4 regions of the Herminiimonas arsenitoxidans genome follow, and region 2 is predicted to be linked to each of the others. Evidence: predicted binding sites of a transcription regulator. Region 2 holds the regulator's gene; each other region holds the start of a gene.
What was found. Region 2 encodes sigma-54, which starts transcription at its own class of promoters, with help from an activator protein. Its sites were predicted from a motif close to TGGCANGNAANCTGCTTT; they were not measured.
Positions count from the first base shown of each region.

Region 1: the regulator sigma-54 is predicted to act here: its motif matches at 3,636-3,653, upstream of glnA (type I glutamate--ammonia ligase).
Region 3: the regulator sigma-54 is predicted to act here: its motif matches at 4,025-4,042, upstream of BQ6873_RS18375 (pilin).
Region 4: the regulator sigma-54 is predicted to act here: its motif matches at 1,847-1,864, upstream of atzF (allophanate hydrolase).

Region 1 is NZ_LT671418.1:1,404,589-1,412,568, forward strand. Features, by position in the region: gene ntrC (nitrogen regulation protein NR(I)) at 1-262, opposite strand, end outside; gene glnL (nitrogen regulation protein NR(II)) at 331-1,404, opposite strand; gene BQ6873_RS06590 (DUF4124 domain-containing protein) at 1,465-1,947, opposite strand; gene glnA (type I glutamate--ammonia ligase) at 2,122-3,537, opposite strand; gene BQ6873_RS06600 (putative Na+/H+ antiporter) at 3,846-5,102, opposite strand; gene BQ6873_RS06605 (rhodanese-like domain-containing protein) at 5,212-5,676, shown strand; gene BQ6873_RS06610 (TAXI family TRAP transporter solute-binding subunit) at 5,673-7,016, opposite strand; gene BQ6873_RS06615 (peptide chain release factor 3) at 7,171-7,980, opposite strand, start outside.
Region 2 is NZ_LT671418.1:2,829,383-2,837,362, reverse strand. Features, by position in the region: gene BQ6873_RS13420 (monovalent cation:proton antiporter family protein) at 114-2,102, opposite strand; gene BQ6873_RS13415 (KpsF/GutQ family sugar-phosphate isomerase) at 2,212-3,240, shown strand; gene BQ6873_RS13410 (KdsC family phosphatase) at 3,240-3,791, shown strand; gene lptC (LPS export ABC transporter periplasmic protein LptC) at 3,788-4,381, shown strand; gene lptA (lipopolysaccharide transport periplasmic protein LptA) at 4,428-4,982, shown strand; gene lptB (LPS export ABC transporter ATP-binding protein) at 4,984-5,724, shown strand; gene BQ6873_RS13390 (RNA polymerase factor sigma-54) at 5,746-7,215, shown strand; gene hpf (ribosome hibernation-promoting factor, HPF/YfiA family) at 7,319-7,681, shown strand; gene BQ6873_RS13380 (energy transducer TonB) at 7,751-7,980, opposite strand, start outside.
Region 3 is NZ_LT671418.1:3,297,589-3,305,568, forward strand. Features, by position in the region: gene recA (recombinase RecA) at 1-343, shown strand, start outside; gene recX (recombination regulator RecX) at 415-870, shown strand; gene BQ6873_RS15665 (histone deacetylase family protein) at 975-1,907, opposite strand; gene BQ6873_RS15670 (Stp1/IreP family PP2C-type Ser/Thr phosphatase) at 2,287-3,105, shown strand; gene BQ6873_RS15675 (FHA domain-containing protein) at 3,208-3,870, shown strand; gene BQ6873_RS18375 (pilin) at 4,093-4,566, shown strand; gene BQ6873_RS15685 (tetratricopeptide repeat protein) at 4,763-6,370, shown strand; gene moaC (cyclic pyranopterin monophosphate synthase MoaC) at 6,426-6,938, opposite strand; gene BQ6873_RS15695 (M48 family metalloprotease) at 6,980-7,980, shown strand, end outside.
Region 4 is NZ_LT671418.1:3,101,953-3,109,932, reverse strand. Features, by position in the region: gene BQ6873_RS14780 (cytochrome c) at 1-48, shown strand, start outside; gene BQ6873_RS14775 (NINE protein) at 64-510, shown strand; gene BQ6873_RS14770 (LrgB family protein) at 520-1,245, opposite strand; gene BQ6873_RS14765 (CidA/LrgA family protein) at 1,242-1,586, opposite strand; gene atzF (allophanate hydrolase) at 1,901-3,697, shown strand; gene BQ6873_RS14755 (GntR family transcriptional regulator) at 3,724-4,431, shown strand; gene BQ6873_RS14750 (M24 family metallopeptidase) at 4,433-5,125, opposite strand; gene BQ6873_RS14745 (GlxA family transcriptional regulator) at 5,337-6,305, shown strand; gene frc (formyl-CoA transferase) at 6,668-7,918, shown strand.

The DNA of each region.
Region 1 (7,980 bases), 1.4 Mb from region 2:
CAGAATCCAGATCGGAGAATGCAGTAATGATGATGACAGGCAAGCCAGGATGTTTGGCTTTAACGGCTTGCAGTAATTCGAGACCAGATTCCCCAGGCATGCGGATATCGGAAACCAATACTTGCGGCGCACCGGTTTTTAAAGCCTCCAGTGCATCACGTGCATTGGAAAAACTTTTGGTTGGAAGATTTTCGCGCGCCAGCGCTTTTTCAAGGACCCAGCGGATCGACTCGTCGTCATCAACAATCCAGATTGGTTTCATATGTTTATAGTGTCCCGCGTCATGTGGCTAGGTTTATAGATCCATCGCCAACTTCGAGCTCAAGCTGCTCATGGCAATGGAATCAAAATTCTGAAATCCGTACATCCCGGCCGGCTCTCGCATTCGATCAAACCCATATGTTGCTGTACGAATGTCTGTGCCAGCGTCAACCCTAACCCACTACCGCCATCCCGGCCCGAGACCAAAGGATAAAAAATACGATCGCGGATGTCAGGCGGGATGCCCGGTCCGTTATCGATGATATGCAAGTCTAATGCCAGCCGGTATCGGACCTTGTTTAGCGTCACTTGTCGCGCAATACGCGTACGCAAAGTCAACTCGGCATCACCGGCTTTCATGCGTGCGGAAAGCACTTGCGCCGCATTGTGTGCAATATTCAATACCGCTTGTATCAGTTGCTCCTTGTCACCACGGAATTCTGGCACCGACAGATCGTAATCACGTTTGATCTTCAAGCCATTCGGGAATTCAGACACAATCAGGCTACGTACGCGCTCACACACTTCATGGATATTCACATCGCCAACGATATGCGGGCTGCGATGCGGTGCCAGCAGTCTATCCACCAGCGTTTGCAGGCGATCTGCTTCCTTGATGATGACTTGCGTATATTCGCGGAATTCTTTTAGATGCCGCTCCGGTAGCTCCAGTTCCAGCAACTGCGCTGCGCCACGTATGCCGCCCAGCGGATTTTTGATCTCATGCGCGAGATTACGAATCAACTCTTTATTGGCCTGACTCTGATCGAGCAAACGCTCTTCTCTATCCAGCTTCAGTTGCTGCACGTTCTCACGCAGCTCTATCAATACCGGCGTCTCCGCACTATCCAGCACAGAGAACACAATATGCACTTGTAAAGGGTCACGTCCCATACGCTCCAGGACCAAATCCAGTCGCTTGTCGGCGAATTGATGCTCTAGAGCTTCCTGGAATACTTGTTCCAGTTCATGACAATTGATGAAGAGTTCATTCAACTTATGATTTGTCAGTGCCTTGCTTGAGCTTTCCAGCAAAATTTCTGCTGCCGGATTGGCATACGCAATCTCGCTATCCGCACGTAGAACAAGAACGGCTGACGCTAATAAATCGAGACCATCTAAAGCTATTAAAGGTTTTTTCACAGGAATCCAAAAAGAAAGGCCGCACTATGCGGCCTGATCCAAGCAAACATCGTACCGATGTTATTTCAGGTTGCCGAGTTCACGCTTCAATGCTTCTACATTCTTCTCTGAACGAGCAAGATCATCCTTCAGCGTAGCTGTGCGCTCCTGGTATTTTGCATAATTACGCTCGTCACCACGACGCTCCGGCTCACCATTATTGTATTCGCGGCGAATATCAGCCAGTTTTTGTTCCTCGGCGCGCATCTCATCCTGCAGAATCTGGCGGCGATCGCTATCACGCGCTTTTTGAATTGTATTGTCTACACGAGGGAAATCGCTAGGAGAGGATGGCTTGGCTACTGCCGTCTGCTGTGTGGCTGGCTTTTTTGCCGCCGGAACTGTACTCACGCCGGGCAAATCGACCTTTTTGCATTTATTGGTAGGGCCGGTATTTTTGTACTCACGGTTGCCATTGCTATCTATACACAGATAGACATCATTTTGCGCATAGGCGGAAAATACGATGGAAGAGAGAAACAGGACTGCGAGTTGACGTTTCATAGACTTTCTTTTTTGAAACTGTTAAATCGGGTTCTTAGTTTAGGGCAACAATTCAAGCCTGACAAACACTGATCGCCAGTTTACTGCGTACTAGCAACAGATCAATAAAAAAGGCGGGAAAAGCTTACGCTCCTCCCGCCTTTTTTCACCTTGCGGTAACAATCAAAAGATTGATTACAGCGAGTAGTACATATCGTATTCGACTGGGTGAGCAGTCATGCGGAAGCGTTGAACTTCTTGCATTTTCAATTCAATGTACGCATCGATCATGCCGTCGCTGAACACGCCGCCACGAGTCAAGAACTCGCGGTCTTTGTTCAACGCGTCCAATGCTTCTTCCAGCGAAGCACAGACTGTTGGGATCAATGCATCTTCTTCTGGTGGCAAGTGGTACAAGTCTTTCGAGGCTGCTTCGCCTGGATGGATCTTGTTCTGTACGCCGTCCAAACCTGCCATCAGCAACGCTGAGAAGCACAGGTATGGGTTAGCCAGTGGATCTGGGAAACGCGCTTCAACGCGGCGACCTTTAGGATTCGATACGTGTGGGATACGGATCGAAGCGGAACGGTTACGTGCCGAGTAAGCCAATTTGACCGGAGCTTCAAAGCCTGGAACCAAACGTTTGTACGAGTTGGTACCTGGATTGGTAATCGCGTTCAATGCTTTAGCATGTTTGATGATGCCGCCGATGTAGTACAGAGCGAAATCGGACAAGCCTGCATAGCCGTCGCCAGCGAACAAGTTTTTGCCGTCTTTCCAGACCGATTGATGCACGTGCATGCCCGAACCGTTGTCGCCAACGATAGGTTTAGGCATGAAAGTCGCTGTTTTGCCGTAGGTATGCGCCACGTTCCAAACAACGTATTTCAGGTTCTGGGTCCAGTCAGCGCGCTCAACCAGAGTCGAGAATTTGCTGCCGATTTCGTTTTGACCAGCGCCAGCAACTTCGTGGTGATGTACTTCAACTGGAATGCCGAGGGATTCCAGGATCAAGCACATTTCCGAACGCATGTCTTGGAAGCTGTCGACTGGTGGCACTGGGAAGTAGCCGCCTTTAACTGTAGGACGGTGACCTGTGTTACCGCCTTCAAGCTTCTCGCCGGTGCTCCACGATGCTTCTTCCGAATCGATCTTGACGAAGCAGCCGTCCATGCCGATTTTCCAGCGGATGCTGTCGAAAATGAAGAATTCTGGTTCTGGACCGAAGTAAGCGGTGTCGCCCAAGCCGGAGGATTTCAAATACGCTTCAGCGCGTTTAGCGATCGAACGTGGGTCACGATCGTAGCCTTTGCCGTCCGATGGTTCGATCACGTCGCACTGCATGAACAGTGTGGTTTCTTCGAAGAATGGGTCGATGTTTGCGGTGTTCGGATCCGGCATCAACAACATGTCGGATGATTCGATACCTTTCCAACCAGCGATGGAGGAACCGTCAAACGCATGACCGGATTCAAATTTATCCATGTCGAAATGCGAAACTGGCACAGTGACGTGCTGTTCTTTACCGCGTGTGTCAGCAAAGCGAAAATCAACGAATTTAACTTCGTTGTCTTTCACCATCTTCAAGACCTCTGCTGCCGTCATTGCCATGCGAATCTCCTAAAATTGAGCAAAGTAATACAGAATTAGTAAATGGGTTGTGAGACGTGCGTGTACTAACAGCATGTGTCCATAACTCGCCCGAAATGATAGCAGATTCCATGCCACCATCTTCAGCAAAAATATATGAGCGCACCTTGCTGGAGCAGCCTGTGTTTACGGGCTAAGCGCTCTTTTGGAGCATGCAGGCGATCTTCTGGCGAGAAAGATGATTCACCATTTTGGTGAATCATCTTAATTAAGCACCTTAAAAGTGCAAATCATTGGAAAAACTGAATGAACGCACTATTTTGATGCAACTAAAGAGCAAGGAAGAAAACGACGGCAACAGCTGTTGGCAAAAGAGCACCAAGCAATAAACCGAGCATGCCGATAGATTGATCTTCGAAGCCTTGACGTAATAAAGCCACACCTGCCGGATTCGGCGCGTTAGCGATCACTGTCAAACCGCCGCCGGCAACTGCACCGGCAACCAGCATGTATTTAGCCGCATCAGACATCCCTTCGATCAGAGAGCCTAAATAGGTCAGCGCAGCATTATCGGTAATTGCCGTCAAACCCAGTGCACCAAAGAACAGTGCCGTCGGCTCAAGGCTGGCAACGATAGGCTGCAACCACCATTGCTGCATGCCACCCAAGACTACCAAACCGGCCAGGAAGAATCCGACCAGCAAGCCTTCTTTCAAAATCAGCGGACTTTGGAACTGTTCATACGCTTTCGTAAATCCGAGGAAAAACAGGAACAGACCAATAAAAATCACCGGGTGATGCGCAAACACCACCACACCGCACAAAAATGCGAGGTGCACCAGACTGACGATCAAAGGCATGCCGGCTTCCGCACTCTGCTCATTACCTTCCGCATCAGCTTTCTTGATATAGGAACGCAACAGGAACGTAATGCCAGTCGCATTGATCAACACTGCAAGCGCGGCCTTCCAACCGAAATTAGCCGCCATGAATGCACTATCCCAGCTCCATGTGGTCGCCACCATCAACACAGGTGGAGCAGCAAACGACGTCAAGGTACCGCCAATCGAGATATTGACGAAGAGCACACCAAGCGCACCGTACTTCAACCACTCAGGAATACCTGGACGAAATACCAGCGGAGCCAGCATCAGGGCAGCCAGCGTCATCGCTGCAGGTTCGGTAATCAATGAGCCTATCAAGGGCACCAGCGCCATGCACAACCACACATGCGCAATGGCTGTATTCAAAGGGGCGACACGCGCAATCGTCGCAATCAGTGATTTGACGATTTCCAGCACTGGTCGCGAAGCGGCGATCACCATGATCACGAAGACAAACAGCGGCTCGGTATATTGTCGAGACTCCGCATAATCCAGCGCAGCCGTGCCACCAGATACCAGCGCCATCACCACGATCAGGACAAAAGCCCAGAAGCCAAAGACGACTTCGATCTCGCCTAATAGATGCAACAAGCCTGCATGTTTGGGATGATGATGCGCGAGACGCTCAAAGGATTTTGCCGCGAAAGTATGTATGAGCGCGATGCCAAAGATAATCGCTGCGATAAACTGGATAGTAGTCATGGGATTACCTGATTGACGTGAACGACGATTATAACAATGCGTAGCTACGGCAAACTTACAAACAAGTGCTCATCTATAATAAGTCGCACCATCAACCCGAATCTACATCATGACAACTTCTGCTGACATTCTCGCTACTGCGCGTGCGCGCGGCGAGGCAAATCAATTACCTTATGCTGGCGCTCTTACGCCACAAGAAGCCTACGCCCTGTTGCAAAACGATCCCAAGGTCAAATTGGTCGATGTGCGCACAACTGCTGAACGCGACTGGATCGGTCGTCCGGACATCGCGGCGGAACAACATACGGCTGTGCAATGGAATCTGTATCCGGGCGGGATACCCAACCCGGATTTTTTGCCGCAACTGGAACAAGTTGCAGATAAAGATACCGTCCTGCTCTTTCTCTGCCGCGGTGCCGTACGTTCACGCCACGCCGCCAAGCTGGCAACAGAAAACGGCTATGCCAATTCCTTCGATGTACTGGAAGGTTTTGAAGGCGATAAAGATGCCGATGGCCATCGCAAAAATGTCAACGGCTGGTGCAAGGCAGGCTTGCCCTGGATAGGCGCTTAAGCCGCTTCGGCTTTAGCTTCACTCAGCCACAAGATACGCTTGCGCACCAGATTGATATGGCTGCGCAAGCGATATAACTCATCCGCGAACGAAAGCGGAATCGAGATCTGATTCACCTTCTCCTCTATCTCTTTCAAACGCTGCAACTGTGCCGGATAAACAGTCGCACGCTGTTCCGGTGGCACATCCTCAATCACTTGTTCGACGGTACGCAATTGCCCATACCAGCGATACACGCGTGAGCGCACCTTCCATACATAGAGCGGCGGTACGATGCGCGACAACGGCAAGATCAATGCACCTAGTGCCACAATCACCACCCACATGCGCTCAAAGAAATTGGCCAGCCAGAACGACATATAGCGTTGCAAAAATGGCGGACCATTGCGATAGAATTTTTCGGCCTCAGGCACAACTGGAATTTCCGTGTAACTCGCATTAGGGAATTCTCCCTGCTTGCGGAACCAACCGGCACCACCGTGTATTGTCGCGGCCGCTTGCACGAATAAATCGATCAAAGCCGGATGCAAATCTTCGCGTGCTACCAAGGTCGCCGTCGGTGCGATCAAGTGATAATTTTTCGGTGGCAAATCCTTGCCCAAATCGACTATCCCGCGCGGCAAAATGACATGCGATAAATAAGGGAAGCGACGCGAATACGCTTCTGCCTGCGTGAAGTCAAAAAGCTTGATGCCCGGTGTCTGCAACAACATCTGTATCAGCAAGGCATCCGGTGCCGAACTAAAAACGAGCGCATCAATACGCCCTGCCAGCAACTCAACCGTAGCGGGCGTATTTTCCAATTGCTTGATCTTTACATCGCTCGGTTCCAAACCGTTGACCGACAGAATGGTCTTGAACAACTTCGGCACACCAGTTCCCTCCGGCCCGACATTGACGCGCAATCCCTTCAATTGCGTCAACTGCGTGATGTGCTTGCTCTCACGATAAAACAACCAGATCGGCTCCGTGAACAAGCTGCCCAACGAGACCAGTCCGGCTTCCTTCGCCGCTTCCTGATCTATCGAACCACTTTGCACAAATGCAATGTCGACATCCGAATCAGGATCCATCAAACGCTGCAGATTTTCCTGCGAACCCAGTGATGGTGCCAACGTCACCTTGATACCGAATTTACCCAAGGCCGCGGCATACTTTTTACCGAATTCTTCATAAGCACTGTTTTCCTGTCCGGTCGCCAACGTTACATGCGTTGGCGGCGTAGGATCGACCAAGCGGTAAGCGACATAACAGAGCGCAATGACCAGAACCGTCATCGGCCCGGCAGTGACGATCAAGTCGCGCAAGGAAAATTGAGTGAATTTGAAAATTTTCGGCATGTCGTTCCTATTACAAACAATTGGCTACACGATGCCAAGAATGCACGAATGAAGCAAGCACAGCATACTGTCTTGCCTATCAGCAGTTATATGGAACGGGAGTAAGAGAATCATCCCATCGCTACGCGGCAACGATGGGATGCGAGACATTCAATCAGGCAAGCTTGACTGCGTGTTCACGTGTTTCGTGGAAAGTAACCGCAGGCCAACGCTCTTGCGTCAGTCGCAGATTGACACCGGAACTGGCCAGATAGGCCAGATTGCCAGCAGCGTCGTGGGCCAGATTATGACCGGCAGATGATTTTTCAAAATCAGCCAGCATCTTCTTGTCGTCGCAAGTAATCCAGCGTGCGCTGCTGATGCTGGTACCTTCAAATACGGCATCGACGCCGTACTCATTCATCAAGCGGCTCGCAACCACTTCAAATTGCAGTACGCCGACGCCACCCAAAATCAGATCGCTGCTGTTGACCGGTTTGAACACTTGAATCGCGCCCTCTTCACCCAACTGCTGCAAACCCTTGTGCAACTGTTTGATCTTCAGCGGATTACGGATGCGTACTGAACGGAAGAAGTCTGGCGCGAAGTAAGGAATACCAGTGAACTGCAGCAATTCGCCTTCGGAAAAACTGTCACCGATCTGCATATTGCCGTGATTCGGCAAGCCGATAATATCGCCGGCGTAAGCTTCTTCAACTTGCTCGCGGCTCGATGCCATGAAGGTCACCACGCTGGACACCTTGATCTCGCGATTGAGGCGCAAATGCTTGATCTTCATGCCACGTTCGAAGCGGCCGGAACATACGCGCAAGAAGGCAATACGATCGCGATGTGCTGGATCCATATTGGCTTGAATCTTGAAGACAAAACCGGAGAACGGCAATTCAGTCGGCTTGACGGCACGCACAGTCGCATCACGCTCACGCGGCGGCTGCGCCCAATCCAGCAAGGCATTCAGAATTTC
Region 2 (7,980 bases):
AACCACATATTGCCGGATCAGCATCACTCTGTCCGCCCACGGCCATCAAGGCGCATTGCGGGTTGGCAATTTTCCGTCTTCAGATGCAGACCGTCAACCACAACCGGCGCTCTTCAGGATTTCAAGAGACGGCTTTCAGCCCGCGCCAGCTCTTCTGCCGCACCGCGCAAGACGATGGTATCGCCTGCCATCAGGATCATTTCTGGCGTCACATCCACACGACCTTTGCCACGTCGCACCGCCGTCACTTCGACATCCAGTTCTTCCAGCTTCAAATCAGCGAGCATTTTACCCACTGCCTTGACGCTGTCGGTCAATACCACTGAATGCAGACGCACCTGCAAATGCTCGGATGCGTCCGAGACATCACTACTACCGTGAAAGAAGCCGCGCAAAGTTGCGTAACGCTCAGTCCGCGCTGCTTGCACGCGATGCACCACACGGCGCAAAGGCACGCCCAGCGTCAACATCGCATGCGAAGCCAGCATCAGGCTGCCTTCCAGCGCTTCCGGCACCACTTCGGTCGCACCTGCCGCACGCAATTTATCCAGATCCGTATCGTCGTAGCTACGCACAATCACCGGCAGGTTCGGTGCCAAATCATGCATGTGATGCAATACTTTTAACGCTGACGGCGTGCTGGCATAGGTCACCACCAAGGCGGCAGCACGATTGATACCTGCTGCGACCAGACTTTCACGCCGACCAGCATCACCGTAAGACACATTGGCACCAGCCGCCTGCGCCTCACTGACGCGGTCGGGATCAAGATCCAGCGCCTGATAAGTAATGCCTTCTGCTTCCAGTAATTTGGCCAGACTTTGGCCGCTGCGACCGAAACCGGCAATGATCACGTGCTGCTGCGTCGCCATCGTACGGGTCGCAATCTGCGTCAAGGCCAGCGATTGCACCATCCATTCATTGGCCGACAGCTTCATCACAATCGCATCGGATTTGGCGATGATGATGGGAGCCGCCAGCATAGACAACACCATGGATGCCAGTATCAACTGAATAATCAGCGGCTCCACCAGATCCAAGCCTCCGACCTGATTCAACAAGACGAAACCGAATTCACCGGCCTGCGCCAGTATCAAACCCGTCCGCAATGCCACACCAACCGGCGCTCCGAAACATCTGGCCAGCAAAGCGATCAGTCCGAATTTCAACAACACCGCGCCACTCAGCAAGAGCAGCACCAGCCACCAATACTCAATTACCAGACGCACATTCAGCAACATGCCGATAGTGATAAAGAACAAACCCAACAGCACATCGCGGAAGGATTTGATGTCTTCCTCGACCTGATGCTTGTATTCAGTTTCGGAAATCAGCATGCCGGCAACAAATGCGCCCAAAGCCAGCGACAAACCCGCCATTTCCGTAATCCACGCAGCGCCCAGCGTAATCAGCAACAGATTCAGCATGAACAGTTCTTGCGAGCGGCGTTTGACCACAATGCGGAACCAGCTGCGTATCAATTTATGGCCAATAAACAACAGCAGGAACAAGACTATCGCAGCCTTCAGCGTCGCCCACAGCAAGGTGGTCATCAGATCGCCTTGCGGATTAGCTAGCGCTGGAATCAAAATCAGCAAAGGTACGACCGCCAAATCCTGAAACAGCAAGATACCGATGATGCGCCGCCCATGCTGACTCTCCAGCTCCAAGCGCTCGGTCAACAGTTTGGACACTATCGCCGTTGACGACATTGCCAGCGCGCCGCCTATCGCCAACGCCGCCTGCCAGCTAATGCCGCTCAGGCGTGTCGATAGATGCGCCACCAGCCAGCCGAACACCATGGTCGCCGCTATCGTCAGCAGCACTTGCGCCATGCCCAGACCGAACACCGTCCGTCGCATCGATAAGAGTTTGGGTAGAGAAAATTCCAGCCCGATGGAGAACATCAAGAACACGACGCCGAACTCGCCCAAAGCATGCGTGGTGGCATTATCTTCCGCCCACCCCAGCGTGTGTGGCCCGATCACGATGCCGACGACCAAATAACCCAACATGGGTGGCAGATGCATCATGCGGAAGGCAACCACGCCCAATACCGCAGCCGCAAGCAAGAGGAGCGTAAGTTCTAGAGGGGACAGCATTCTGTGGAGTCGGCCGAAGTAAGGTGGTAAAGCAACGAAGAACTATCAAACCACATTTTTGTTACGTCTGGCAGGTTTTTTGCTTTGCGAATTCGTTTATACTTTCGGCATGAGTGTATCCCATGCCCCAAACCCGCCGGCAACTTTTGATGCCCAAAGCACTGCGCGCGCCTTGCAATTTGCATGCGACACGCTGCAAATCGAAGCGGACGCCATCCTTGCACTAAAAGAGCGCATCACCAACAAGACCAATACACAGTTCATCCAGGCATTGACTCTGTTGCTGAACTGCAAAGGTAGAGTGGTGGTATCCGGCATAGGCAAATCCGGCCATATCGCACGCAAAATCGCATCGACTCTGGCCTCGACTGGCACGCCGGCCTTTTTCGTCCATGCAGCAGAAGCCTCGCACGGTGACCTCGGCATGATTACCGCCGATGATGTCTTGATCGGAATTTCTTATTCCGGCGAAGCTGGTGAATTGCTCGGCATCGTGCCCACGATCAAACGTATGGGCGCACACCTGATCACCATCACCGGCAATGACGCATCCAATCTGGCGATGCAAGCTGATGTGCATTTGAACGTCCATATCGACAAAGAAGCCTGCCCGCTCAACCTCGCACCTACCGCCAGCACGACGGCGACTCTCGCACTGGGCGATGCCCTCGCGGTCGCCTTGCTGGATGCACGCGGCTTCGGCGAAGAAGATTTCGCCCGCTCGCATCCAGGTGGCGCATTAGGTCGTCGCTTGTTGACGCACGTACGTGATGTGATGCGTACCGGCGACGCAGTACCTACCGTCGCAGCCGATGCCACGCTATATGCAGCCCTGCTGGAAAGCAGCAAAAAGGGCATGGCGATGACTGCCGTCGTAGATAAAGACGGCCACGCCATCGGCGTCTTCACCGATGGCGACTTGCGCCGCCTGATCGAAACCCAGCAGGATTTCTCCAAACTATCGATAGCAGAAGTTATGCACGCCCATCCGCGCAGCGTTCATCCAGAACAGCTCGCAGTGGACGCCGTCGATATGATGGAAGAATTCCGCATTAATCAATTGCTGGTGACCGATGCCAACGGCAAGCTGGTCGGCGCCTTACACATTCACGATCTGACTCGCGCGAAAGTAATCTGATGATAGCGCCCGCAGATACCGTCGCTGACTCTACCGCCACAGCCCGCGCAGCAAATGTGCGACTAATGATTTTTGATGTCGATGGCATTCTGACTGACGGCAGCCTGCATTTCGGCCCTGAAGGCGAAGTCACCAAAACATTCAATGTGCTCGATGGCCACGGCATCAAACTGCTGCAGCAATCGGGTGTAGCCACCGCCATCATCAGCGCGCGCCAATCGCCCATCGTATTGCGACGCGCCACCGATCTTGGCATACATCACGTATTCCAGGGCATACACGACAAACGCAGCGCGTTCGAGCAGTTGCTGGCTCAAACCAAAATGACCGCAGATGTCTGCGGCTTCATCGGCGACGATGTAATTGATCTGCCTATCTTGTTGCGTGTCGGCTTTGCCGCCAGCGTACCGAATGCACATGCTGAAGTACGCTCGCGCGTGCATTACGTCACACAAGCCAGCGGCGGCCGCGGCGCGGCGCGTGAACTGTGCGACTTTATCCTGCGCGCGCAAGGCAACTACGAGGCGGCGCTCGCGCCGTATCTTGCATGAGACGCCCCACCAATAGCGTACGCATCATCGTGCTGCTTGCACTCAGCGCTGCATTAGCGCTGGGCAGCTTTTGGTTAGTAGAAGTCATGCGCAGACAAACCGAAGATACGCTGCCAGCCAAACCGCGTAGCGATCCGGACTTCTATGTCGAGAAATTCAATTTCGTGCAAATGGGCAAAGACGGCGAAGCCCGCTACAACCTGACTGGAAGCGAGATGAAGCATTACCCTCTCGACGATTCCTATCAGATACAAAATCCGATCATGCACAGCTTCAGCAAGGACAAGCCTGCGATGGTCAGCCGTTCGCTGCGCGCAACCCTGCTCAACGCAAACAATGAAGTACACATGTACGATAACGTACTCATAGATCGTCCTGCATCTGCCACTTCACAACATTTTCAACTCAAGACTTCGTATTTGTTATTGCTACCGGACGAAGACATCATGAAAACACCAAAACCGGTAGAGCTAAAACTCGGCACCTCAGTCCTGACTGGCACTGGCATGTTTGCCAATAATGCAACCGGTGAGTTTCGTTTATCCAGTAACGTAAATGGTTTGTATCAGGCAGCAACGCGCCACAATTGAGCGCGCGATTCGACCTTTACTCGACGCATTCTTTTAGAGAATTCTCATGAAACGATTACTATCCGCACTGCTGCTTATCGCTGGCGTCAGCACCGCTCTCGGTTCGTACGCCGAAAAGGCTGATGCGACCAAGCCGACCAACGTCGAAGCCAATCAAATGGAATACGACGACGTCAAGCAGATCAATACCTTCACCGGCAACGTCGTTCTGACGCGCGGCACTATCTTGATGAAGGCCAACAAAATGGTCGTGAAACAAGATCCTGCCGGCTATCAGTTCATCACGCTGTACGCGCCACCTGGTGGCTTGGCAACTTTTCGCCAGAAACGCGATGGCGGTCCGGATCAATGGATAGATGGTCAAGCCGAACGCATCGAGTATGACGACAAGGCCGAGATCATGAAGCTGTTTTCCAAGGCACGCATGCGTCGCCTGGAAAATGGCAAACCGACGGATGAAGTCGAAGGCGAGTTCATTTCCTACGATACCCGCGCTGAATTCTTCACCGTCAATAACACTGCATCCGGCGACAGCAAACAAGGCGCCGGACGCATCAAGGCCGTGATCCAGCCACGCGCCGCTGATACAAAGGCAAAATAAGATGTCGAGCAAGCTGATTGTTAACGGACTGCAAAAAAGCTATGGCGCGCGCCAGGTTGTGCGCGATGTCGCCTTGCAAGTTGAAAGCGGCGAAGTCGTTGGTCTACTCGGCCCGAATGGTGCCGGCAAAACCACATCGTTTTACATGATCGTCGGATTGGTACCATCCGATGCCGGCCGCATTGAACTGGATGGTGTCGACATCTCGCGCCTGCCTATCCACAAACGCGCGCAACTCGGCTTGTCTTATCTGCCGCAGGAAGCATCGGTATTCCGCAAGTTGAGCGTCGAAGACAATATACGCGCAGTACTCGAATTGCAACGCCCCAATGGCAAAGCATTAAACAGCTCGCAAATTGAAGAGCGCCTCGACACACTGCTGGCTGATCTGCAAATTGAAAAGCTGCGCGAAAATCAGGCACTGTCCTTATCAGGTGGCGAACGCCGTCGCGTTGAAATCGCACGTGCACTGGCAACCAATCCACGCTTCGTGCTACTCGACGAACCGTTTGCCGGCGTCGATCCGATCGCCGTGATTGAAATTCAACGTATCGTGCGCTTCCTGAAGGAACGTGGCATCGGCGTACTCATCACTGATCACAATGTGCGCGAAACATTGGGTATCTGTGATCGCGCTTACATCATTAACCAGGGCGCAGTATTGGCCAGTGGACGACCTGACGACATCATTGCCAACGAATCGGTGCGTCGCGTCTACCTGGGCGAACACTTCCGCATGTAAGCGCGGAAGAGAAAAAAGTCTATGAAGCAATCCCTGCAATTACGAGTCTCGCAACATCTGGCCTTAACGCCACAACTACAACAATCGATACGCTTGTTGCAGTTGTCGACTCTTGAATTGCATCAGGAACTGGAACAGATCCTGGCCGACAATCCGATGCTGGAGCGTACCGATGATCCGCTCGATCATGCGATACGCTTGCTGGCTGACGGTGCCATCGGTGCAAACGGCACCACACCGGAAGGCGCCAGCGTCGAAGCCAACGCCCAAACGCCCGAGAGTGAAACAACATTCGACGCACCCGATTTACCAGAAGCTTCCAGCGCTGAAAGCGAATGGAGCTTTGACGATGTCGCACGCACATCGAAGGCACCGGAAGATGACGACGCCCGTCCGCAACTGGAAGCGCACGAGACCACACTGCGCGAACACTTGCTGGAACAGATGCGCGTCACCGTACGCGAACGACGCGACCGCGCCTTGCTTGAACTCATCATCGATGCACTGAACGACAACGGCTATCTGGAAGAAGAGCTGGAAGAAATTCACGCACGCCTGCCAGAAGAACTAGAGATCGAACTGGAAGAATTGCAGATCGCCTTGAATCTGCTGCAAAGCTTCGATCCAGCCGGCGTCGGTGCGCGCAATGCTTCTGAATGTCTTGCATTGCAAATCAAGCGCTTCCCGAAAGTGGCGATGGTGACGCGCCGCATGGCACTCGCCATTGTGGAAAATCATCTCCCCCTATTTGCGCAACGCGACTTCAACAAGCTGCGCAAGGCACTCGATTGCGACGATGAAGATCTGCGCGAAGCACAAGTCATCATCAAGCAATGCAATCCGCACCCAGGTTCGATCTTCGCCACCGATACATCGGATTATGTGGTGCCGGACGTCATCGTCAAACGCACGCGCAATGGCTGGCAAGTCATGCTCAATCACGACGTCATGCCGCGCCTGCGCGTTAATAGCATGTATGCCAACATTTTGAAGCAAAGCAAGGGCGAAGGATCGCTTGGTTCCCAGCTGCAAGAGGCTAAATGGCTAATCAAAAACATGCGCCAGCGCTTCGACACCATCCTTCGTGTCGCACAGGCAATTGTAGAGCGGCAAAAAAACTTTTTTTCACATGGTGCAGTTGCCATGCGACCGCTTGTTTTACGTGAAATAGCTGATACACTGGGTTTACACGAGAGTACTATTTCACGTGTAACCACCCAGAAGTACATGCTCACCCCACACGGGATGTTCGAATTGAAATATTTTTTCGGCAGCCATGTCGCAACAGAAGCTGGTGGCGAAGCGTCATCAACTGCGATACGGGCACTGATCAAACAATTGATAGGAGCCGAAGACCCGAAAATTCCATTCTCTGATAGCAAGATTGCCGACATGCTGGCAGAACAAGGCATGGTGGTAGCAAGACGGACCGTCGCAAAATATCGTGAAGCCTTGAAGATTCCACCGGTCAATCTGCGCAAGTCGTTGTAGATATCGTCCTGAGTAGTTTTTTGTTGTTATACGTTGCTGTGTTCAGCGTAGTCAGATAACAAGACGCGCCCGAACCTCCAGTGATCTGCCATAGGAGCACTGTATGAATCTCACAATCAGTGGACATCACCTCGAATTAACCCCCGCCATCCGCGAATATGTACAAGGTAAATTGGAGCGCATCAAACGTCATTTTGATCACGTTATCGATATCGCAGTCATCCTGACTGTAGACAATCTTCCCGAAAAAGAAAAACGCCAAAAAGCAGAAATAAACTTGCGCGTGAGAGGCAAGGATCTGCATGCGGAAAGCATCGCAGATAATTTATACGCTGCCATCGATACGCTGATCGACAAACTCGATCGCCAAGTGATCAAATATAAAACCAAGCAACAAGACCATCAACACGAAGCGATCAAACGATTGCCGGATGAGTCCGATGTTGTTGCACCCTCAGGTGCATAGATAGACCGAGCAAATCGGTCAGATGAAATGAAGGGCGCAGTTTGCGCCCTTTTTTACGTACATCGTCGACTATTTGATACTTTCTAATATCGGTTTATCTGCGCCTTCCAATATGACTTCAATTTTCAATTGGCTTTTGACAGGGACCTCATTAATTTTCCCAGGTGAAAATTTGATTTTGGCAAACGCATCACGTACTAAATCTTGAGTTTGAGCGGAGAGGACAGAATTTTCTATAGCAACCTGATCAATATCGCCGTACTCATTTATCAGTAATCGCAGTATTGCAACTTGCGACA
Region 3 (7,980 bases), 470 kb from region 2:
TAAAAACAAAATCGCACCTCCATTCAAGGAAGCGCATTTCGACATTCTGTATGGCGAAGGCACATCACGTGAAGGTGAAATCCTCGATTTGGGTTCCGATGCCAAAATCGTTGAAAAGTCGGGTGCCTGGTATAGCTACAACGGCGAACGCATCGGCCAAGGTAAAGACAATGCACGTAACTATTTGAAAGAACGTCCTGAGTTGGCGCGTGAAATCGAAAACAAAGTGCGTGTCTCCTTGGGTGTGCCAGAACTTGGCGCAATCAAATCCGACGAGCCAGTTGCGAAAAAAGCTGCTGCCAAGGAAAGCAAAGAAGTCAAAGAACTGAAAGAAGTCGAGTAAAGCACAGGCCTGGCCGAGCTGCACTTGATCTAACGAAGAATGTTAACTAGCGCCCGCGCTGACGGACTCATATGGCAAAACTGCAAGTGAGTCTGAAAGCGCGGGCGCTTCGTTATTTGTCCGCCCGTGAACATAGCCGACAAGAACTTGGTCGCAAGTTGGCGCGGTATGCGCAAGAGGGCGACGACGTCGAAGCCTTGCTCGATACCTTGGAGGCGGCAAAGTTTCTTTCGCAAAGTCGTTTTTCCGAATCCTTGGTACATAGACGCGCGGCGCGTTTTGGCAACAGCCGGATCATGTCCGAGTTGAAGAGTCACGGCATAGATCCCGATTCATTAACGGATATCAAGGCGAATCTGGAGCTGGACGAAGTTGCGCGTGCGCGTGCAGTGTGGGAGCGCAAGTTCGGTACTGTGGCGGCCAATGCAGAAGATAGGGCGAAGCAGATGCGTTTTCTGATGCAGCGTGGATTTTCTCATCGTGCGATACAGGCTGCGATGCGTGCTGTGGACAAGAGTGAAGACTAACGCTGGCGTTGAATCTTAAAGCAATGGTGGAGCGGATATTACGTTTCTATTTGATTTTCTACTTGCCGACGTAAGGTCGACAAGCAGAAAGTCTTCACTGCAGATTAATGATCCATCAACGCTTTGACGTGAACAGTGGTAGCTGAAGCCAAACCTTCCAAGCTGTAGCCACCCTCCAGAATCGAAACAATGCGACCTTCGCAGGTTTCATCCGCAATCTTCATCAATTCACGTGTGACCCAATCGAAATCGTCGTCTTGCAGATTCAAGCCTGCCAGCGGGTCCAGATGATGCGCGTCGAAGCCGGCTGAAATAATGATCAGCTCAGGATTGAATGCGCGAATGGCTGGTAACATTTTCGCTGCGGTTTGTTCGCGGAACAATGCAGAATCGCAGCCGCGTGGCAGCGGGACGTTGACGATATTGTGCGAGACACCGGTTTCTGCTTCCAGTCCTGTACCTGGGTAAAAATGCGACTGATGGCTGGATGCGTAGAACAATTCAGGGCGATCATAAAACGCTGCTTGTGTCCCATTGCCGTGATGTACGTCGAAGTCGATGACGGCCACGCGTTCCAGCTTATGTATTTCATAAGCGTAAGCAGCAGCGATTGCGGCTTGATTGTAGATACAGAATCCCATGGCTTTGCTTGGTTCTGCATGATGACCGCACGGGCGGGTGGCGCAAAATACATTGTGTGCTTCATTGTCCAGCACCAGGTCAACGCCGGCGCAAGCTGCACCTACGCAACGCATCACCGCTTCCAATGAACCGGGCGACATCACCGTATCGCCGCCATCCAGCGGCATGTAACCGCGATGCGGCGATGCATCTTCGACATCTGTCACGAAGTCTTCGGTATGTATTAATAGCACTTGTTCACGTGTGCCCATAGGCGCTTCGCGCCATTCCGCAGCATCGAACTCAGGTACACGCAAGGCGCGTAACACGGCTTTCAAACGCTCTGGGGATTCAGGATGACTAGGACCTGGTTTGTGCTCTAGGCATGCTTCGTGGGTATAGATAACTGTGGTCATATTTATTATTGAGGCCCGGTATGAGGCATCTTCTCCATTATGAAAGCTTGATTGGAGGGCGCAGTGTGGCAACCCGGCAAGTGAATCTTGATCATTATAAGGGGCGGCCCCATGCTTGGCGATCGTGTGGATATGTGCAGCGCAAATGCATACGATTTTCTCGATATTTTGTGCGTCCTGCTACGTGTATTTTTTGAGAAAAAGAGACAAGCAGTCGTGGAAGCTAGGGTTTATGCGAGGAAAGCAGATATGATTTGTATCTAAAATGAAATGTTAGGGACAGGCTGAGGGATAATCTCGCACATGATCCTGCTCACTAGAACTAGAAAAATTCCTGTTTCCGACGTCATCTGATACTACAGCTCACCTCCCATCTTCTATGACGTCTTCCGTCGTGCTTCAATTTGCCTCTAAAACCGATACGGGATTGGTGCGTTCGCATAATGAAGATGCGATTGAAGTCAGTGCAGATTACCAAATTGCAGTATTGGCAGATGGCATGGGCGGTTACAACGCTGGTGAAGTCGCAAGCGGTATTGCCACAGCCATGTTCAGATCGACGTTGGAGCAAAACTTGCAGCAATTGCAGACCAAAGGACGTGCGGCAAGTAGCAAAACTTTGCAGCGCTTGCTGGTTGAGTCAGTTGCTTCCGCTAACGCGCAAATATTAGAGGTCGCACGTGCCCAACCGCAATTTAGCGGCATGGGAACGACCTTGGTTGCCGCGTTATTCCATCACGATAAAGTTGTCTTGGCCCATGTTGGGGATTCCCGCGCGTATCGGTTTCGACAAGGTGTATTGACGCAACTCACTCGCGATCATTCGCAATTGCAGGAACAGATTGATGCCGGTTTGGTAAGTCCGGAGTGGGCGCGTTTTGCGCCAAACAAGAATTTGATTACGCGTGCCTTGGGCGTCGCTTCGCAAATCGATGTGGAAGTGAATGATTATTCGATTGAGGCTGGAGATGTTTACCTACTCTGTTCGGATGGTTTGTCCGATATGCTTGCAAGTGAGCAGATAAGTGCGATGCTCGAGGATAACGATACAGATCTGGATTTATTATGCAGCTCGCTTGTGCAAGCGGCGAACAATAACGGTGGACGCGATAATATTTCAGTGATTTTGGCGAAGATAGAGTCAAGCGCACCTGCGCCATTAGGTTTGTGGAATCGACTTGTCGCCAGATTCAAGTAGTGATTGTTAGCAGATGGATGTTTGATTAGATTCGTAACGTTGTTGTGCGATTAGTGTGAATTGCATTTCCGTTTGAAGCTGGAAAGGATGTTGGAAGAAAGCATGGCCACGATTATTTTGGCGAAAGATGATCTGGAGTTACAGACGTTTCCTCTTTCGAAAGAACGCACAACCATTGGACGTAGAACATATAACGACATTGTGATTGACGCGCCTGGCATCAGTGCAGAGCATGCCGTGATCGTTACCAGTTCCCGAGAATCTCATTTCGAAGACTTGGAAAGTACGAATGGTAGCCAATTCAACGGTCAGCCGATAAAAAACCATCTGCTGCATGACAGAGACTTGATTGCACTCGCAACGTATACCATTCAATACCGCTCGGAAGAGGTTGTGCCGAGCGTAACAACACAGTCTGTTTCTGCCGGTGTGAGTAAAGAAGAATTGGGCGATATGGAGCAGATTACAGTGCCATCACAAAGAGATATGACAGTCACAACGAACAGAGCTGTAATTAGGATTTTGAGTGGATTCGGCGTAGGAAAGGAAATTGTGCTGACTAAGGCGCTAACGACCATCGGCCGTCCGGGTCTGCACGTCGCGGTATTGGCCAGCAGTGAACAAGGCCATAGTCTGACGCATGTTGAAGGTGAGATTTATCCCGTTGTTAATGGTGTTTCGATAGGCGTATTGACTCAGCCATTGGTGAGCGGCGACCGCATTCGTCTGGCGGACACTGAAATGATGTTTGTGGTTGATGGTTAAGAATAGTCGCATTAGGAGGTTTCGCGCGTTCAGAAATGACGTTTGTAAGACAAAATTTTCATTCAATGTGACAAAAATTGGCTGCCCTATAACCAAAATTGTTACTTTTAGTTAAATTTCTGTGGAAACCTCCCGTTTTTAGCCGGATTTGAGCTGGCACACCGATTGCTGTATGACAAGCAGGGTGGAAAAGCTACCTTTATTCCCAAACAGGAGAAATAAATGAAATCGATGAAGATGATGAAAAAAGTACAAAGCGGTTTTACGCTGATCGAATTGATGATCGTAGTGGCGATTATTGGTATTTTGGCGGCGGTGGCGATTCCTCAATATCAAGATTATGTTGTACGTTCAAAACTCGCCGCAGCGGTAGCAGGTGTGGAATCGATCAAACTTGCAATGGCTGAAACTTATCAAATGAATGGAACATTTCCAGCCGATGCAGACTTAACGTCTGCTGGTATCACTGTTGTTCCACCTGTCGGTACGAGCGTAGCTGTGACCGCTCCTAGTAGTGGGGCGCAAGGTGTTATTACAATTACGTTCACTACCGCTTTGGGATCATCAGTTCCTGCTAACTCAACTTTAATCTTGACGGCGGCACCAGCTACTGGTGCCAGCGCTATTAGATGGGCAGCAACCCAAAGTGGTATGGTGGCCAACAGTGCTGCAACTAATTTCGTAGCGAAGCTATAATTTTTGCTGTATCAGTTTTAAAAATGTCCCAGACTTAAAAGTCTGGGACATTTTTCATATTACGAATGATGAGAGAGCCTAATTCGCGATGCTAATCAAACTCTCTCGTGTCCCCAGCAAACCTACGTTATTTGTATGTTTTGCTTTCATAGTTCTGTTCGCTAGCATTCTATATTTGCCATTTCTGGGAAATGGATTGGTTTTTGACGACAGTAATTTATACAAAAATCTGTCCGTTTACCAATTTGCTACTACTCCTTTTGATCTGCGACCTCGGACCTTTCCGTATTTCACCTTAGGCTTTGTGCAGGTCATATATGGCAGTATTGTTATAAGTAGGGGTGTTAGTCTTTTCCTTCACGTTTGCTGTGCTTTTTTACTTTTTCTTCTTATAAGCCGTTTACTTTCTGTGGCGGTAACGCATTTCCCCCAAGGTAGTAATGATGTCGAAAGTCGACCATATGCAGTAACAATTACTGCTTTGCTTGTCGCAGTCTGGTTTGCTGTTGACCCTATTGCGGTTTATGGTGCGGCATACCTAGTTCAACGGACAATACTTTTTGCGACTCTATTTTCTTTACTGTGTCTTTTGTATTTTTGCAGAGGGCTGGAAAGGAGTAGTTGGCCTGACATGGTCGCCGCCGCGATATTTTATTCGTTGGCTGTGTTTTCCAAAGAGCACGCGATCATGCTTTGTATTGCTACCATACCCTTAGTATGGGTGTATCAGAAAAGAGCTGAGTTTGCGATGGGAAAAATTCCCCTCTTTTTATCTTTATGTATTCCGGCGGGCTTGACGATTTTTTTGCATGCAGGGCACGTTGTTGCTAATAGTTATGAGCCAGATGTAAAGATTGTCCTTCCTTCTTTGCACAGTATTTCTTTATTAGGCAGCCAATTGGGGCAGTGGGTAGTTAGCTGTTTGGCACAAATGGGTTTCTTCTTTGATTATCTGCAATATTGGTATTTCCCTGATGTACGGCGTCTATCTATTGATATGCGTGTTGATTTCGGTGAATTGTGGGCATCATGGTGGTTTTTCCTAAAGGCATTTTTATTCTTAATAAGTCCACTGATTTGTTTGTTTTTATTTAAGCGACGCGGTATGGCAAGCGTATTTGCCGCTGGTTTTTTGTATTCATGGATTGTTTTTTTGACGGAATTGGTTTCAGTGCGATTTCAGGAGCCATTTGTCCTTTATCGTAGTTATATTTGGGCGCCTGGTTATGCGTTGATGCTGGCATCCATTCTTTATGTATTTCTGACATCCCGGTTGCGGATCATTGCAGTCATCGCAATTCTTTTTGTATTCGGATTATTGGCAAGAGATCGCCTTTTAAGTTTGGTCGACGATGGCACAGCATGGAAGGATGCGGCAGCAAAACTTCAGTCAGAAACTGTTAGTGGTAGCGGTAGAATTTTCTACAATCGCGGGAGGCAATATTTGCGTGAGGAAAATCTTGAAGCAGCTATTTCGGATTTTTCGAATACGATAGTTGAGAATCCAGACGCTTATTATGCGTACTATCATCGCGGTACAGCATATTCCTCATTGTTGAAATTTGAGGCAGCGCAAATAGATTTCGATAAAGCGTTGGCTATAAATGATGAATATGGCCCGATTCATTATGCAAAGGGGCTACTTTACGAGCGGATTGGTTGTCCTGCTGAGGCAAAGAACTCTTATTCAAATAGTTTAAGGCTGGGTGTGGCGATTGCGCAGTTACGTCTTGATGTAATTACCCAGAAAGGGTCTTTAGGGAAGTCCTCACAAGAAAGCAATGATCATACGTGTCGTCGTTAGTGCAGTTAAGAAGAGTTCATCGGAAATTTTATTTTTTTCAAATAGATGTAAAAAATTAGGCGCCCCAACTTCCCGACTTTCCACCATGCTTTTCCTTAACCCGGATCTCTGTCATTACCATCCCACGATCAACCGCCTTGCACATATCGTAAATCGTCAACAATCCGATTTGCACTGAGGTAAGTGCTTCCATCTCAACGCCTGTTTTCCCGAACGTTTCAACCTGTGCGGTACAGCTCACACTGGATTTCGCTTCATCAACTGCAAAATCAACCGTCACGCGTGTCAATGCGAGTGGGTGACATAAGGGAATCAAATCGCTGGTGCGCTTGGCGGCCATGATGGCGGCGATGCGGGCGATGCCGAGTACGTCGCCTTTTTTCGCGGTGCCGGATGTGATGATCGCTAGTGTTTCCGGTTTCATGCGAATGACGCCGCTGGCAATCGCGATGCGATGCGTTTCATCTTTGTTGCCGACATCGACCATGTGTGCCTGGCCGGTGGCGTCGAAATGGGTCAGGCCATCGTTGGCGCTTGTGCTTACGGTCTTGTCTTTTTGTGCAGTCATGATGATGTGGTCGAGCAGATGGCTAGGAAGGAACGATTGCAATGAGCAGGTATCATAGCATCGTGAAACTGAAATCCATTCTCTCTCCTGTTATTTACATGCCACGATTTTCGCTACGGGCGTTAGTGATGGCGGCGTTGTTGACGGTTTGCACATTGCCGTCGATGGTGGCGCCATCGTTAGCGATTGCACAATCCTTGCCTAGCTTGGGTGATACCGAGCGGGAAGAATTGTCGCCGTTGATGGAGCGCAAGCTTGGTGAGCAGATCATGCGTGATATCAAGCGCAATCGCGATTATCTGGACGATGCGCCTTTGCAAGAGTATCTGAATAATCTGGGTGCTAGCTTGCTCGCAGTACGGCCAGAAGCGCGCGGCGAAACACAATACGATTTCTTCTTTTTCGCCGTGCGCGATCCGATGTTGAATGCGTTTGCCTTGCCGGGCGGTTTTATCGGTGTGCATTCGGCCTTGGTCTTGGCGGCACAGAATGAATCCGAGCTGGCATCGGTGATGGCGCATGAAATCGGTCACGTGGCGCAGCGTCATATTGCCCGTATGTTGGGCAAGCAAAAGCAGGATATGTTGATCCCGTTGGCGGCAATGGTATTGGGTGCACTGGCAATTAGTTCTAGCCCTGATGCCGGTATGGCCATGATTATGGGCGGGCAAGGATTGGCATTGCAGCGACGACTGAACTTCAGCCGCGATGCGGAGCGTGAAGCTGATCGTGTTGGTCTGGATATCATGCGCGAAGCGGGCTTCGAGACAACGGGCATGATCAATTTCTTTGGCCGTTTGCAACAGGCTAGTCGTGCGTATAGCGATACAGCACCGCCTTACTTGCGTTCGCATCCGATGACGAGCGAAAGGATAGCTGATATTCAGGCACGGACGCGCGATCAACGTTACAGGCAGCATGCAGATAGCCTGGACTTCAGACTTATTCAGGCGCGCGTCAAGGTGTTGCAGGATCCTAGTCACCAGGGTGCGCTGGATGCAGCGGCGAGCTTTGAACGGCAGTTGCAAGTCAAAACTCGGCC
Region 4 (7,980 bases), 270 kb from region 2:
GGCACGGCTGTCTCGCCTAACGATGTCAACCGCTACCGCTCGCGCTAATGCGCCAAGTTACTAATGGATGCCGTTATCAATCACCCAGCCAGCAGCAAACACAAGGGCAAGACTGTCGCCACTTTATTGGCGGTCCTGCTCGGTGGCACAGGCGCGCATCGTTTTTATTTGTATGGTGCGAAAGACTTCTGGGCGTGGATTTATTTGTGTGCGTTTGCGCTTTTCGTCGGCGCCGTCGTTTTGACGCGAGCGCCGCACTCGCTGATCATCAGTTTGCTGGCCTTGTTTCCGCTCTCAATTTTTGCCGGATGGATAGAAGCATTGACGATAGGTTTAACGTCAGATGAGAAGTGGGATGCGAAACACAACCCTCACTCAGCGCGCACATCTGCATCACGCTGGCCGATTGTTTTGCTGCTGGTACTGACCTTCGCTTGCGGTTTTACTGCGGTGATTATCAGTATGGCGCGCGCCACCGATCTGTTTCTGACCGGCGGCGCTTACGGCTAGCAATATTTTCTAAATTACGCCCAGTAATTTCAGCACGAAGGGCACCAGCAATGCCGTCAAAATTCCAGACAACCCCATCGCCAAACCTGCAAATGCCCCCATTTCCTGATTGACCTGAAATGCGCGTGCCGTTCCAACGCCGTGCGCCGCTGCGCCCAAGGTAAAGCCGCAGGTAATGTCGTCGGTGATTTTCATCGCCTTGAAAATGTAATGCGCGATACCCGAACCGAAAATACCGGTCAGCATCACCATCACCGCCGTCAAGGTCGGCAGGCCACCAATCTTCTCTGTCACCCCCATCGCAATCGGCATCGTCACCGACTTCGGCGCCATAGACAAGACCGTCAACGGCGACGCACCCAACAGCCACGCAACTCCCATCCCGCAAGTAATTGCTGCCGCACCGCCTATCAAAGCACCAGCCAGCAAGGGAAACCAGTTGCGCTTCAATTTATCGAGTTGCATATACAAGGGAATCGCCAACGCAACCGTAACCGGCCCGAGCAAGAAGTGCACAAACTGCGCGCCGTCGAAATAGGTTTTGTACGGCGTGTCACTGATGTAGAGCACCAGCACCAGTATCGCCACCGAAATCGCTACCGGATTCGCCAAGGGACTGCGATTTGTTTTTTCATAAATCGTGGTCGCAATGCGATACGCCAGCAAGGTTGCCGTCAGCCACAACAGTGGTGAGCCGGCCAGATAAACCCAGACTGTATTGAAGTGCGGCATCATGGCTGAGTCCTTTTTCTCAGCTTGTTGATCACGGCCGCCGTCACCACGATGGAGACGACCGTACTGATAATCAGCGCGATCGAAATCGCCAGCCACTCATCCGCAATCCGGTGCACATGCACGCTAATCCCCACGCCGGCCGGCACAAACAGCAAAGCCATGTGCGACAACAATTGCGAAGTGTTCGGTGCCAACTTGGTCGCCACACCCTTCTTCACTATCAAATAGAGCAGCAACAAAAGCATGCCGATGACAGGGCCGGGAACCGGTAGCGACAAGGCGTAAACCAAACCTTCGCCCATCGTTTGAAAAATCAACAGGGTAAGTAGCGTATTCAGCATGAACAGGGAGTAAGAAGAATTCGATTGAAGAAAAAGCAAGAAACACTCAAAAACAAATGCCGATATGGAATATACCGGCTCCGTCATTCTACGTAACGGATCAGTCGCTCGGTGCAAATGCCGGTGCAGATCAATATTTTTCATCTATCACACGCACCCGGAAAGTGCGCATGCGCACCATCGCGCACCACAAGCAGATCCATTCATCCGCTATTTGCATGTAAACCGATAAGCTGAGCCTAGGTCATCAGTTCTAACGCTGGCATGACTCATGCTATGTCAAATACAAACTTGTATACATGGGAGTATTCAAAATGCTTGGATGGACTATCAGCGATTGGCAAACTGCATATAACAACGGCGACACACCGGCGACCTTGTTACCCCGCTTGCTCGACAGCTTGCAAAAAGACGATGTCGCGTGGATCAGCCTGATCAATCAGCCTTACCTCGACGCGCAACTACAAGCGCTGGAAGCCAGACGCAAATCCTTGCCTGATCTATCGTCGCTGCCTCTGTATGGCGTACCGTTTGCAGCCAAGGACAATATTGATGTGGGCGGCATACGCACCACCGCCGCCTGCCCTGAGTTCGCTTACATCCCGACCCAGCATGCCACCGTCATACAACGCTTACTGGATGCTGGTGCAATAGTTATCGGCAAAACCAATCTCGATCAATTTGCCACCGGTCTGGTCGGTATACGTTCGCCATATGGTGCGGTACCGAACAGCTTCGATCCAGAATATGTCTCCGGCGGCTCCAGCTCCGGTTCCGCTTCGGTAGTCGCACGTGGCTTGGTCGCGTTTTCACTCGGCACCGATACCGCAGGCTCAGGTCGTGTACCGGCTGGCTTGAATAATATCGTCGGCTTGAAACCGACAGTAGGCGCGATCAGCGGCCGCGGTGTGGTGCCAGCCTGCCGTACGCTGGATTGCGTATCGATATTTGCCACCACCGTGGCTGATGCAGAACTGGTGTTCCAGCAGGCATCCGGCTTCGATGAAGCTGATGGTTATTCGCGTGCGCGTCCCGACCATGTGATGACTTCTTTGCCGGCCAAACCACGCTTCGGCATTCCTGCCCAGCCGGAATTTTATGGCGATGCGCAATCAGAACAGGCATACGCGCAAGCACTGGCACGCATCAAGGAAACTGGCGCGGAATGTATTCCACTCGACTTTTCATTATTCGACCAAGTCACCACCTTGCTGTACGACGGTCCGTGGGTTGCCGAGCGTTATGCGGCCATCGAAACATTCGCCAAGGAACATGCGGATGCCATCCATCCTGTTGTGCGCGACATCATCTTCCGCGCCAAGGAATTTTCTGCGGCAGATACCTTCAATGCACAATACAAATTGGCAGATCTGAAGCGTCAGGCAGACAAGATACTTGCATCAGTCGATGCACTATTGGTACCGACCGCACCTACGCACTACAAAATCAGTGACGTTGCCGCCGATCCCATACGTCGCAACAGCCACATGGGCAAGTACACCAACTTCGTCAATCTATTGAACTGGTGCGCGCTGGCGGTACCGGCCAATTTCCGCAGCGATGGCTTGCCGTTTGGGCTGACGCTGATCGGTCCGGCCTGGTCGGATCATGCGTTGGCAGCATTCGGCAAACAGTGCCAAGCACTGACCGCCTTGCCGCGCGGCGCGACCAAGCAGCCATTCATTGCACCCAATGCATCGCCTGTGATCTCGGGACCGGCTGCCGGCCATCTGCGTCTGGCCGTCGTCGGCGCGCATCTGACCGGTATGCCCTTGAATCGCGAATTGACCGAGCGCCATGCCGTTTTGGTTGAAAGCACGCAGACGTCTGACAGCTATCGGCTGTATGCACTAGCGCAAACCGTCCCGCCCAAACCTGGTCTGGCACGCAGCGAGAACGGTGCTCCTATCATTGTTGAACTCTGGGATATACCGCTCGCCGCCTTTGGCTCCTTTGTCGCGGGCGTTCCTGCGCCACTGGGAATTGGCACACTGGAATTAAGTGACGGCCGACAGGTCAAGGGCTTTATCTGCGAACCCTATGCACTGGAAAGCGCACAAGACATCACCGCATACGGCGGCTGGCGCGCATATTGCAACAAGGCTGCATAGACGATTTTTCTAGGAAAAACAGCGCCATGATTCCCAAGCTAAAATTTGCGAAAGTTCTGCCCGACAGCCTTGCTACGCAAGCCTATGCAAAGCTGAAGGCAGACATTTTCGACTTCCACTTTCTGCCCGGTGATCGTTTCAGTGAAAACGAAATGAGCGAGCGTCTACAAATGAGCCGCACGCCGGTGCGCGAAGCACTATTCCGTTTGCAGCGCGAAGGCTATGTGGAAGTCCTGCACAAGAGCGGCTGGCAGATACGTCCATTTGATTTTCAAATGTTCGAGCAACTGTATGACGTACGCAGTGTGCTGGAATGTGCCGCAGTCGAACAACTCTGCTCTATGCCAGATTCCCCGCCGCTCTTGCAGGAATTAAGCGCGATCTGGCTCGTCTCTGAAGCAGAGCGCATCACCGACGTACCGACTTTATCGGTGCACGATGAACGCTTCCATGAACAATTGGTAGAAGCCAGCGGCAATGTAGAAATGGCACGCATCCATCACGACATTACCGAACGCATACGCGTGATCCGACGACTGGAATTCACGAAAGAAATGCGCATCGAAGTGACCTACACCGAACACGCGCACATCCTGCGTGCCATCATCGAAAAACGCACTACGCAAGCCAAGGATTTGCTGCGCGCCCACATCGCACTCAGTCAATCCGAAGTGAAGAAGATCACAATCCAGATGCTGCATCAAGCACGACTGGCGGCACAGCTATCGGCGTAATTTATCTGCGGTAGCTGTCGTCATCCAGCAGCATGTCTTCAAAGAATGCACCGAACTGTTTCTCTGGATGACGAATGTGAATTTCGAGTATCCAGCGCATCGCTGACGGTGTGGCATCAAAATCTGCCAATGAACCGGTGTGTATCGCCGCATGTGGGAAGTCCGACACGCGATGACCCGGCAAATCGAAATTCAATTCCCAGCCCAGACTCTTCGCTTGCTGCTCCGCGTATTCGTACAGTGCGTGACCGCTGGCTTTTTCGGTCAGCCACATTTTGCGTACCGCATGGAAGATGGCTTCGGCATCTGTCGCGCAGCGTGCATATTCTTCATTCTTGCCGACGATAAAAGAAGCGCCGCCATCACCTTCCCATGCTTCGAACCTAGGCGCCATATCGATAAAGAAAATATCGTTCTCCTGCAAGATCACGCCTGGTTCGGATGCCTGCTTCATCGCCTTCATCGTGTTCTTGCCAAAGCGTATGCGCGTAGGATGCCAGGTCAATTCCAGCCCTGATGCAATCAAGGTTCGCTTCGCCATATCCACCGCATCTTCCTCTACCATTCCTGGTTTGACTAAAGCAGAAATGGTGCGTATCGCTTCACGCGTTTTCGCTCTCGCCTGCAACATGCCATCTACTGAAAATGCCGGGCCGACTCGTTCAGCATTCGCATTGGACACCACTGATTCCATCATTCTTCTCCTGATAAAAATACAAACTCAAATACCTCACAACGAGGTGCACTGAACCTGTAGAAATTATGCGGAGCAAGAGCGACAAAACCAACGATGGCATGGCACGATAAGCTGACAAGCTTGGCGTAAATTCTGCCATTGCGATTTCATCAAAATACGCAATGCGGGCAATCGCTGTATCGTGATGCCATCAAAAAAGGACATAGACATGCCCACTGTCGCCATACTTGTTTTCCCCGGCGTGCAAGCGCTCGACATCTCCGGCCCGCTGGATGTGTTTTCCGAAGCCAACCGATTTCTTGCGCACAACAATCGCTATCATCTGGAAGTGATAGGCACCGCACACGGACTGATGCAATGTTCGAACGGCCTGCCTATTGCTGCGCACAGACACTACAGCGAAGTGAGCGAGTCGTTTGACTTGATTCTGGTAGCAGGCGGCCCTGAGCTGCCACAACATCCGCGTGATGAAGCGCTGCTGACATGGTTGCGTGATACCGCGCTGCGCTCTGCAAAATACGGCTCCATCTGCAACGGTGCATTCCTGCTCGGACATGCTGGCCTGCTCGACGAAAAGACCGTGACCACGCACTGGAACGATGCCGCCACGCTGGCTCGCATGTTCCCTAAAACGAAGGTGGATACAGACCGCATCTTTTTACAGGATGGCAATCTCTATACGTCTGCCGGCGTCACTGCCGGAATAGATCTCTCGCTCTATCTGCTCTCCAATGACTACGGCGCAGAAGTGTCATTGAATGTCGCTAAACGTCTGGTGGTATTCATGCAGCGTAGAGGTGGTCAATCCCAGTTCAGCCCTTACCTGACGTCATACGTAGAAGAAAGCTCTCCTGTCAGCATCGTCCAGCAATATGTGCTGGCGCATCTGGATCAGGAATTGACGGTAGATATACTTGCCAACATCGTGTCTATGAGTCCGCGCAATTTCGCCCGCGTCTTTGTCCGCGATACCAACATAACGCCAGCGGAGTTTATCGAAAGCGCGCGTCTCGATGCAGCGCGTGCCTTGCTGGAATCGAATAATGATCCGATGAAAAAAGTCGCCTATCTATGTGGCTTCCATAATGCCAACCAGATGCGCAATGTCTTTATCAAACGTCTAGGCATCACCGCCATGCAGTACCGCGCAAACTTTGCCGCCTTCAAAAAATCCTGAGTTGCACGCAAGCTGTCGAGTTTGCCTGCCGCCTCATTGTTGTCATCTGCAGTATTCCTCGCATCCAACGCTTGGCTTGATTTAATCATTTAATCAAAAAAAGCCATATATAGGTACAAGTTTTCACCTATACATGATCCACACAGCCAACTGAAAAATAGACGTGGAAACGATAAAAAAGCCTAGGCATCATCGTTAACAACCAGTAAAACACGCCAAATCAGCCTCATACAGCGTTGTTAAAAACTGGCGGCATTCATCCGCAAACCTCGACATTCAGGCTATGAACAGAAATTAAATTTCGGCCACAAATGGACCAGTCTCTGCGGACAAATTAACGATAGAGAAAAGGAATATGCATCATGAGTAAGGCTCTCGACGGCATCAAGATTATCGATTTCACGCATGTGCAGGCAGGCCCGTCCTGCACTCAGCAGCTCGCATGGTTTGGCGCAGATGTGACCAAGGTGGAACGTCCCGGCTCAGGCGACGCCACCCGCACTTCGCTGCAAGACATCCCTGGTGTTGATGCGCTGTATTTCACCATGCTGAACTGCAACAAGAAATCATTGACGCTCAATACCAAGACACCGCAAGGCAAGGAAGTACTGGAAAAACTCATCCAGCAATCCGACATCATGGTGGAGAACTTTGCACCTGGCGTACTGGATCGCATGGGTTTCACCTGGGAACACATACAGAAGCTGAATCCACGCCTGATCCTGGCCTCGGTCAAAGGTTTTAATGAAGGCCATTTCTATGAAGACTTGAAGGTCTACGACAACGTCGCGCAATGCGCAGGTGGATCAGCCACGACGACCGGCTTCTGGGACGGCCCACCGACTGTCAGCGGTGCCGCACTCGGCGACAGCAACACCGGCATGCATTTGACCATAGGCATACTCGCAGCATTACAACAGCGCCACCACACTGGCCTCGGACAAAAAGTGGCGGTCTCGATGCAAGACGCCGTGTTGAATCTGTGCCGCGTCAAACTGCGCGATCAGCAACGTCTGGAAAGAACCGGCGTGCTGGAAGAGTATCCGCAATATCCGCATGGCACCTTCACCGACGTCGTACCGCGCGGTGGCAATGCAGGCGGTGGCGGCAATCCGGGTTGGGTACTCAAGTGCAAAGGTTGGGAGAATGATCCGAATGCTTATATCTACTTCACGATACAAGGCACTGCATGGCCACAAACCTGTCGCGCCATCAACAAGGAAGAGTGGATAGACAATCCTGAATACATGACAGCGTTGGCGCGTCAGGACAAGATTTTCGATATCTTTGCCTACATCGAAGACTGGCTCAAAGATAAGGATAAATTTGAAGCGATTGAAATCTTCCGCAAGTTCGACATTCCATGCGGCCCGGTATTGTCGATGAAAGAAATCGCCTACGATCCATCCTTGCGTAGAAGCGAAACCATCGTCGAAGTCGATCACAAGGTACGCGGCAAATATCTGACCGTCGGCAGTCCGATCAAGATGTCGGCCAACAAGGTAGAAATTACAGAGTCGCCTTTGCTTGGCGAACATACGGATGAGGTATTGACCAGCCTTGGTTATAACGCACAGCAGATTGCAGAAATGCATGAAGCGCAGGCTGTCTAATTAATTTGACTTGCTTCACGAAAAAGCGCCGCAAGGCGCTTTTTCACATCCATCATCACCTT